DNA from 2 places in the Listeria marthii genome. Region 1 is predicted to be linked to the other one. Evidence: a T-box and tRNA genes for the amino acid it is inferred to sense, from the RefSeq annotation. Region 1 holds a T-box; the other holds one or more tRNA genes.
What was found. A T-box is a leader RNA that pairs with one kind of tRNA and senses whether it is charged. The one in region 1 lies ahead of glyQ (glycine--tRNA ligase subunit alpha), so its partner is inferred to be a tRNA-Gly.
Positions count from the first base shown of each region.

Region 2: it encodes a tRNA-Gly, which carries the amino acid that the T-box ahead of glyQ (glycine--tRNA ligase subunit alpha) is inferred to sense. The anticodon was not compared.

Region 1 covers NZ_JAASWB010000003.1:241,308-245,841, forward strand. The annotation lists gene era (GTPase Era) at 1-862, shown strand, start outside; gene HCJ55_RS06575 (DUF4352 domain-containing protein) at 910-1,536, opposite strand; gene recO (DNA repair protein RecO) at 1,677-2,444, shown strand; T-box leader at 2,485-2,658, shown strand; gene glyQ (glycine--tRNA ligase subunit alpha) at 2,726-3,616, shown strand; gene glyS (glycine--tRNA ligase subunit beta) at 3,609-4,534, shown strand, end outside.
Region 2 covers NZ_JAASWB010000002.1:270,306-274,839, reverse strand. The annotation lists gene HCJ55_RS04155 (TVP38/TMEM64 family protein) at 29-634, opposite strand; gene HCJ55_RS04150 (ArnT family glycosyltransferase) at 783-2,846, opposite strand; tRNA gene HCJ55_RS04145 (tRNA-Gly) at 3,034-3,104, shown strand; gene queG (tRNA epoxyqueuosine(34) reductase QueG) at 3,202-4,344, shown strand; gene trmL (tRNA (uridine(34)/cytosine(34)/5-carboxymethylaminomethyluridine(34)-2'-O)-methyltransferase TrmL) at 4,365-4,534, shown strand, end outside.

The DNA.
Region 1 (4,534 bases):
ACCTAATGTTGGGAAATCAACTTTATTAAATCATATTATCGGTCAAAAAATTGCAATCATGAGTGATAAAGCCCAAACTACGAGAAATAAAGTACAAGGCGTTTACACAACTGATGAATCACAGATTATTTTCATCGATACACCAGGAATACATAAACCAAAACATAAATTAGGCGATTTCATGGTAAAAATCGCATTAAACACATTCCAAGAAGTAGACTTAATTTATTTTGTAATCGACGCATCTACTGGATTTGGTCGCGGTGATGAATTTATCATTGAAAAACTTAAAAACGTGCAAACACCTGTTTTTCTTTTAATTAATAAAATTGATTTAATTGCACCAGAAGATTTATTCAAATTGATTGAACAGTACCGTGAGTTGATGGATTTTGAAGAAATCATCCCTATCTCAGCACTTCAAGGGAATAACGTGCCTAATTTATTAGAGCAAACGAACGCTAATTTAGAAATCGGACCTATGTATTATCCAAAAGACCAAATTACGGATCACCCAGAACGGTTCATCATTTCCGAACTAATTCGTGAACAAGTTTTACAATTAACTAGGGAAGAAGTGCCGCATTCGGTTGCTGTAGTTATCGAAGGGATTGAAAAAAATCCTAAGACAGAAAAACTTACTATCAATGCAACAATTATTGTCGAAAGAAGTACACAAAAGGGCATTATCATTGGTAAACAAGGTCAAATGCTTAAACAAATCGGCATGCGTGCGAGAAAAGAAATTGAAAGCTTGCTCGGTTCTAAAGTATTTTTAGAAATCTGGGTAAAAGTTCAAAAGAATTGGCGCGACAAAGAACATTATTTACAAGATTACGGTTTCGACCGCGAAGAGTATTAAAAAAAGCATCTGGTACACAATCGAAATTGTGTGCCAGATGCTTTTACTTATTCTTGTTCAGTCCAGTTATAGTTGTCATACTCGACATCATATGGGCCTGAGTTAAACACTTCATAGTAAAGTGTTAATTCTTTTGATTCACCAGCTTGAATTTCTCCAGAGAATGCATCTTCTGTAATTTGTTGTCCATAATCGTCATCGGTATCATCATACAATGAAACGTCTTCAGAAAAGAACTCAATTGGATCAGAGCTTGTGTTTTCAAATTTCACTTTTACTTTATAAATTTCATAACCTTCTTTTTTCTGAGAAAGTTCAGGTTTGGAAATAGTGACTGTGCTACCATTTTCAATCGTAACAGCTTCACCAAAGTTTACATCTGTGTAGTCATCGTAATAATTTTCATCATAGTCTTCCTCGAAGTTACTGGTGTTCGTATCTTCGCCGGATTCATAATTATAAATAGAAAATGGGTTATTAGCTAATTTAGACAGTGAAGCCGTCACTACATTTAGACCAGCTATTAATACGAAAAAGCCAATTCCAAATGATAATCCAGCAACAATAATTCCTGCCCATCTTTCTTTTCTTACAATAAGCAAAATAATTCCCACAACAACACCTATGAATGTGAGTGTAAATAAGCTGATAAGTAATATAAGTAACATATCCATAGTTTAAAAAATCCTTTCTTTTCATGCCTTTTTCTCTATTTTACAATAGGTAAGCTCGGAAAGATAGCAAAAAATTTAAAAAGACATAAACATAAAGAAAATGTTATAATAAACCGTATGAAAAAAGGGAGGCTTACCACATGGAAAAATGCGAAGGAATCGTGATACGGCAAACGAGTTACCGTGAATCAGATAAAATTGTCCGAATGTATACACGTGAATTTGGGAAAATTGGTGTGGTAGCTCGCGGCGCAAAAAAAACAAAAAGCAGACTAGCCGCAGTAACCCAATTATTTACGAATGGTTATTTTACTTTTTTCGGCGGAAATGGTCTTGGCACGCTTCAACAAGGCGAAGTAATAGAAAACTTTTCTTCTATCCAACAAGATATTTTTATGACGGCTTATGCGACCTATGTATGCGAACTACTTGATAAAGCAACTGAAGAGCGTCAACCGAACCCATACTTATATGAACTAACTTTTCAAATTTTGCGTGATATAGATGAAGGGTACGACCCACAAATCCTTACTCAAATCTATGAAATGAAAATGTTGCCTGTTCTTGGGCTCTATCCAACTATGGATAAATGTGCTATCTGCGGTGAAACAACCGGACATTTTGATTTTTCAACGAGAAGTAATGGGATTATTTGCCATCGTTGTTTTGATAGAGATCGTTACCGGATGCATTTGCCAGAAAATGTGGTGAAGCTTTTACGGTTATTCTTTATCTTCCAATTAGATAGACTAGGCAACATTGATGTCAAACCAGAAACAAAAGAATGGCTCCAAAAAGCAATTGATACTTACTACGATGAATATTCCGGTTTATATTTAAAAAGCAGGAAATTTTTACGCGATATGGATAAATGGGAAAATATGTTAAAAAAAGAGAGCGACGATTGACTTTTTAGCAAAAATACAGTATCTTTTAATATATCAACTAATAGGTACGTTGAAGGAAAATAGTAACAAGAAGCTCTATTTTTAGCGAGTTCGGGTTTGGTGGAAGCCGGATATTTAACTTTTTGTGAAGGCGTTCTGGAGTACAGCGAAATCAAGGTGGGAATTATTTCAATTCCAAATAGGGTGGAACCGCGAGCTAACTCTCGTCCCTATATGCTTTAAATCAGCATATAGAGACGAGAGTTTTTATATTGGCTGAATTATTTTTGGAGGTGGAAGCAATGAATTTACAAACAATGATTAGAACATTACAAGATTATTGGTCCGAGCAAGGTTGTATTATGTTGCAATCGTATGATGTGGAAAAAGGTGCCGGTACAATGAGTCCGTACACTTTCTTAAAAGCAATTGGTCCAGAACCGTGGAAAGCAGGATACGTGGAGCCATCTCGTCGTCCAGCTGATGGTCGTTATGGAGAAAATCCAAATAGATTATTCCAACATCACCAATTCCAAGTCGTGATGAAGCCTTCTCCTGACAATATTCAAGAGCTTTATCTTGGTTCTTTAGAAAAATTAGGAATTAATCCATTAGAACATGATATCCGTTTTGTAGAAGATAACTGGGAGAATCCATCACTTGGTTGTGCTGGTCTTGGTTGGGAAGTTTGGTTAGATGGTATGGAAATCACTCAATTCACTTATTTCCAACAAGTAGGTGGCTTAGAATGTTTCCCTGTCACTTCCGAAATTACTTACGGCGTAGAACGTTTAGCAAGTTATATTCAAGACAAAGAAAATGTGTTTGATTTAGAATGGACAGAAGGTATTAGCTACCGCGATATTTTCTTCCAAGCAGAATTCGAAAACTCCACATACGCGTTTGAAACGTCCAATACAGACATGTTGTTGTCCCTTTTTGACACATACGAAAGAGAAGCTACGCGCCAAATGCAAGATGGACTCGTTTTCCCAGCATATGATTACGTATTGAAATGTTCGCATACATTTAACCTATTAGACGCTCGTGGCGTTGTTTCAGTAACGGAACGCGCGCAGTATATTGGTCGAATCAGAAACTTAGCAAGACGTATCGCGAAAACATTTTATGAATCACGAGAAAAATTGGGCTTCCCATTACTCAAAGAAGAGGGAGGAAAACGTCATGAGTAAAGACTTTTTATTAGAAATTGGTTTAGAAGAAATGCCCGCACAATATGTGACTAGTTCTGTTGCGCAATTAGAAAAACGGGTAACTGACTGGTTAAATGAGAATAAAATCGAATATGGCGCAGTTAAAACCTATTCGACACCAAGACGTTTAACTGTTCTTGTCGAAGAAATGGCAGAAGAACAAGCCAATCGCGTGGAAGAAGCAAAAGGCCCAGCGAAAAAAATCGCTTTGGACGAGGACGGCAATTGGTCAAAAGCGGCACTAGGTTTCGCAAAAAGTCAAAAAGTAGAGCCAGCTGACCTTACTTTCCGTGATATTAAAGGCGTTGAATATATCTACATTAAAAAAGAAGTGATCGGCGAAAAAACAACCGCATTACTTCCAAACTTAGAAAAAGTAGTAACAAGTATGACTTTCCCTGTAAGTATGCATTGGGGTAGCAATGATTTACGCTACATCCGCCCAATCAAATGGCTTATCGCGATGTTCGGCGAAGAAATCATCCCATTTGAGATTACTGGTGTGTCAACAAGTAATACATCACGCGGCCATCGTTTCTTAGGAAAAACAGCTACAATTAAACAACCAAGCGACTATTCTAATGCCTTATTAGAACAATTCGTAGTTGTTAATGCCGAAGACCGGAAACAAGCTATCGCTGAACAATTACGCGAACTAGAATCAATGGAAAACTGGCAAATTAAAGAGGACGCTGATTTGCTAGAAGAAGTTACAAACCTTGTCGAATATCCAACTGTTTTAGCTGGAAATTTCGAAAAAGAATATTTGGAACTACCAGAAGAAGTTTTAATCACTACGATGAAAGAACACCAACGTTATTTCCCAGTTTTCAGCAAAGAAGGAGAATTATTACCACATTTTGTTACTGTGCGTAATGGTAATCATGAAAATCTGGA
Region 2 (4,534 bases), on a different contig from region 1:
GCACGCATAAGGCGTGTTTTCCGTTTTTTTATTTGAGATTTTTTCCTGACATCCAACGTTCCAGCCGTTTTCCGACAAACCATAAAATGACGACGGAAAGAGCTAAGATGGCCAGTTTAAGCGGTTGGTGAATTAAGTCGACGAAATCATAGCCGATATAGCTAATCGCAAAAACTTTAATTAATTTCCCACCAACAAGCGCTAATATAAATTGATATACTTTTATTTTAGAGAGACCTGCAACGATATTTACGGCTGAAGATGGTGTAAAAGGCATTACAAGTAAAATGAAAATCGGACTAAAACCATGTCTATCAATCCATTCCATTACACGTTTGATTTGTTTATGACCCGAAATAAATCGTAAAAATCGTGTCTGCCCAAATTTCCGTGCGAGCAAGAATACACATAAACTACCTGCAATTGCTGCTGTCACTGATATTAAAAAACCGCCAAGTAGTCCGTAGGCATTTACATTAACTACAACGAATACTATAAATGGTAAAAATGGTAAAAACGCTTCAATAAATGGTAAGAAAAAAGCTAAAAGTGGACCTAAATTCCGATATTCACTTAGCCAATACATTAAGTTATCATAAGAAAAGAAATTCATCATATCCTGCCAAAATGTCATAAGCAAGCCTCCTGTAGTCTTTAACAACATACTTTATTTTCTCACATAAAAATGATAAAGCGCTAATAAAACAGCTTGAATATCGTTAAAATCCTAGTTTTAAACCAGGATTTTAACATTTTAACGATGAACTTCATTTTCAAAGGAATTATTTTAATTGATAAAGCGTTCCTTCCCCAGAGCCATTCATTCCGGGAGCGCCGCCGTTTGTATTTTGAGAAGCGCTTGAAGTAGTATCGTCGTCCGTGGAAGTGGAACTGCTCCATTCTGATTGATCAATCTCGGTACCATTTTCTTGAATCCATTTTACCACATCTGAGTCGGAAGCTTTACTATTTGATGGAAGATAAAAATATTTTATTTCGCCAGATTTAATCATTTGTTTTAGCTGTTTGACCGTGAGCGTTGGGTCTGTACCGTTGAATCCTCCGAGGGCCATAACAGCCTCTTTGGTTTTAATAATATAAGGGCCGGCTGTCGTGGCGTCCGTTGTGCCAAATAAATATGTTTCGCCGGTATTATTTTTTTGTAAATAACTAATCAAACCACTATCAACTGAGGCATCAGCAAAACCGCCGCCACTGGATTGTTTTAATTGTGGTCCAGCTTCAGGCAAGGAACTATTTCCACCGTATAAAAGGGGTGTCAAGGACCAATAAGTTGGTGCGATAAGCAGAATTGCTAAAGCTAGCGCTGTTATTTTCGCCGCGAATTTTGGCTGTTTTTGTCTAATTGCAATTAACAAGGCGGAAACCCCAAGTGCAGCAATCCCGATAACAGCTGCTAAAATTGGCAAGTAACTAGCCACAAAGAAAGCTTGAAGTGCGCCAGTTAGTGTAAGTGTAGTTGGTAAAAGAAATTTTTGCCAATTATCTTTATGACGATATAGGCGGAAGAGTGCGACCAAGCCTGCGCCGCTCAGTACTGCAATTGGTGGAGCTAGCATAATTAAATAATAATGATGGAAAAATCCAGCAACACTAAAGAATCCGGCGACTGGAATGAGCCAAGCTGCCCAGAAGACCATTTCTTTTTGCTTAGAGTTCAATTGATAAATTCGCTTGTTTTCATTTCGATAAGCTAGGAAAATCGCTAACATTCCGATGATAGCCAGTGGTAAAAACCAACTAATCTGATCACCAAGTGCGGTTTGGAATAAACGAAGCGGTCCAGCATTTCCTGTGCCAAACATGCCTGTGCTACCAGTCATTTTCGAGCCTGTTCCGCCATTTGCAGTGTTACCAGGACCTCCAGTTGGTGGCGTGCCGTTATTACCTTGAGGAGGCGTTCCAGCATCACCATCTGCACCGCCTTGCATATTTCCACTTGGAGGCGTTGGCGGTGTCGCATTGCTAGAATCCGTGGAATTATTGCTTGGTGGCCCACCCATCTCCATATTGCCACCGCTACTACCAGTACCAGTTTCCTGACCAAGTAGCCGCTCCATGCCGTTATAGCCAAATGCAAGCTCAAGCACTGAATTCGTTTGACTACTACCAACGTATGGGCGTTCAGACGCAGCAGTTTGATCCACCACGACTGCCCATGAAACAGACACGCCAAGCATTAAAATGAGCGCGACCACTAATTGAATAAGCTTTTTTCGCCAGCTTAATTTTACCGCGATAAAGTAAAATAAGAGGAATGCTGGAACAACCATAAAAGCTTGGAGCATTTTCACATTAAATCCAACGCCAATCAATCCAAAAGCAAGCAGAAGCCAACCAAATTTAGCACGATAAACCGCTTTAAAAAGGAAATAGGTTGCCAGTAATAAAATAAATACCAGAATCGCATCCATGTTATTCGTGCGTGTTACTGCTACCGCGATAGGCGTAAGTGCCATGATTAACGCGGTAATTCTTGCAGCCCAAGTACCAAATCTAGGTTTAACGAGCACGTAAAGCAAAATTACCGAACCGACACCAGCTAAGGCTTGCGGCAAAATAACGCTCCAACCATGCACGCCAAAAATCAGCGCACTAATCGCTTGAAGCCAAAGTGCAACAGGCGGCTTGTCCACAGTAATAAAACCAGCAGGATCAAAAGCCCCGTAAAAAAAGTTGTGGAAGTTTTGCACCATACTTGTCACAGCAGCCGTATAATAAGGATTTACCGTATCATCATTCCAAATACCATAAAAATTAAAAAAGATAGCAATAACAATAATCCCAACAAAATAAAAATCCCAACGTTGTATCCATTTCTTCATAGCTTTCACTTCTTTCCATTAGATAATACCTTTTATTCTAGAGTCAAAATATGAAAAAAACGTGAATAAATCTAGAAATAAAGTAGATATTTAATTTTTGGAAAGAAATTTCGGAAAAAGTCTTGTCAAAACTTACATAGAATGGTATTATATAAAAGTTGTTAAAACACTAAGAACTACTTACCGTGCGGGTGTAGTTTAGTGGTAAAACTACAGCCTTCCAAGCTGTTGTCGTGGGTTCGATTCCCATCACCCGCTTTATATTTTTTATAAATCCTGTTATCAACGCAGTGTTTCGACCTTTTTAAGCGAAGCATTGCGTTTATTTTATTGCCTGAAAATAAGGAGAGAGGGGATGAAGATAGTGAAGCCAGAATCGGATTATGCAACATTAAAAGAAGAGCTAATTGCCTATGCACATGAAATTGGTATTCAAAAAATTGGTTTCACCACAGCAGACCCTTTTTTATTTTTAAAAGAACGGTTACTGGAAGCCGAAGCATTAGATCTCTTTACAGGTTTCGAGCATCCGGTAATTGATGAGCGTGTTTACCCAGAGCTAATTTTCAAAGAACCGCAGTCGATTATCGCGATTGCTCTTGCTTACCCGTCTAAATTAAAAGAAGCACCCGTCAGCAAAAAAGAAGCAAGACGTGGCGTTTTCGCACGTGCTTCTTGGGGCATCGATTATCATACCGTTTTACGAGAAAAATTAGCATTATTGGAACAATTTTTAAGCGAACGGTTACCTGATGTGCGGATGAAATCGATGGTAGATACCGGTGAATTATCAGATGTTGCTGTGGCAGAACGAGCTGGCATTGGCTGGCGCGGAAAAAACACTTTACTAATAACGCCAGAATACGGCTCTTGGGTCTATTTAGGCGAAATGATAACCAATATACCTTTTGAGCCAGATACGCCAGCAAGCGACCTGTGTGGCAGCTGTAACCAATGCGTTAAAGCATGTCCAACAGGTTCCTTACTAGGTGAGGGCAAAATGAATCCGAAAATTTGTTTAAGCTATCTTACCCAAACAAAAGACTTTCTAGATGAAAAATATCGCGAAGTGTTGCATAATCGTTTGTATGGTTGTGATACTTGTCAGGTTGTTTGTCCTTATAATCGTGGACATGATTTCCACTTTCATGAGGAGATGGAGCCAGATGCAGAACTTGTTCGTCCAGAATTAAAGCCACTTCTACATATTTCCAACCGAGAATTCAAAGAGAAGTTTGGCGATATGGCAGGCTCGTGGCGCGGCAAGAAACCAATCCAGCGCAATGCTATTATTATTTTAGCGCGCTATAAAGATAAAACAGCAGTGCCAGATTTAATCGACTGCTTGCAAAATGATCCGAGGCCAGTTATCCGCGGAACAGCCGGCTGGGCGCTACGCAAAATCGGCGGGGCTGACGCAGAAGCCGCTGTCCAAAAAGCGCTTCAAACCGAACAAGATGAACAAGTACTACAAGAATTAACTGCGATACCAAATTAATAGAAACCAGGTGAAAAGAAATGCCAAATCATATCGTACTATACCAACCAGAAATCCCTGCAAATACCGGAAATATCTCCAGAACTTGTGCTGGAACAGATACTTATTTACATTTAATTCGTCCACTTGGTTTTTCAACCGACGATAAAATGCTCAAACGCGCCGGACTCGATTACTGGGATAATGTCAA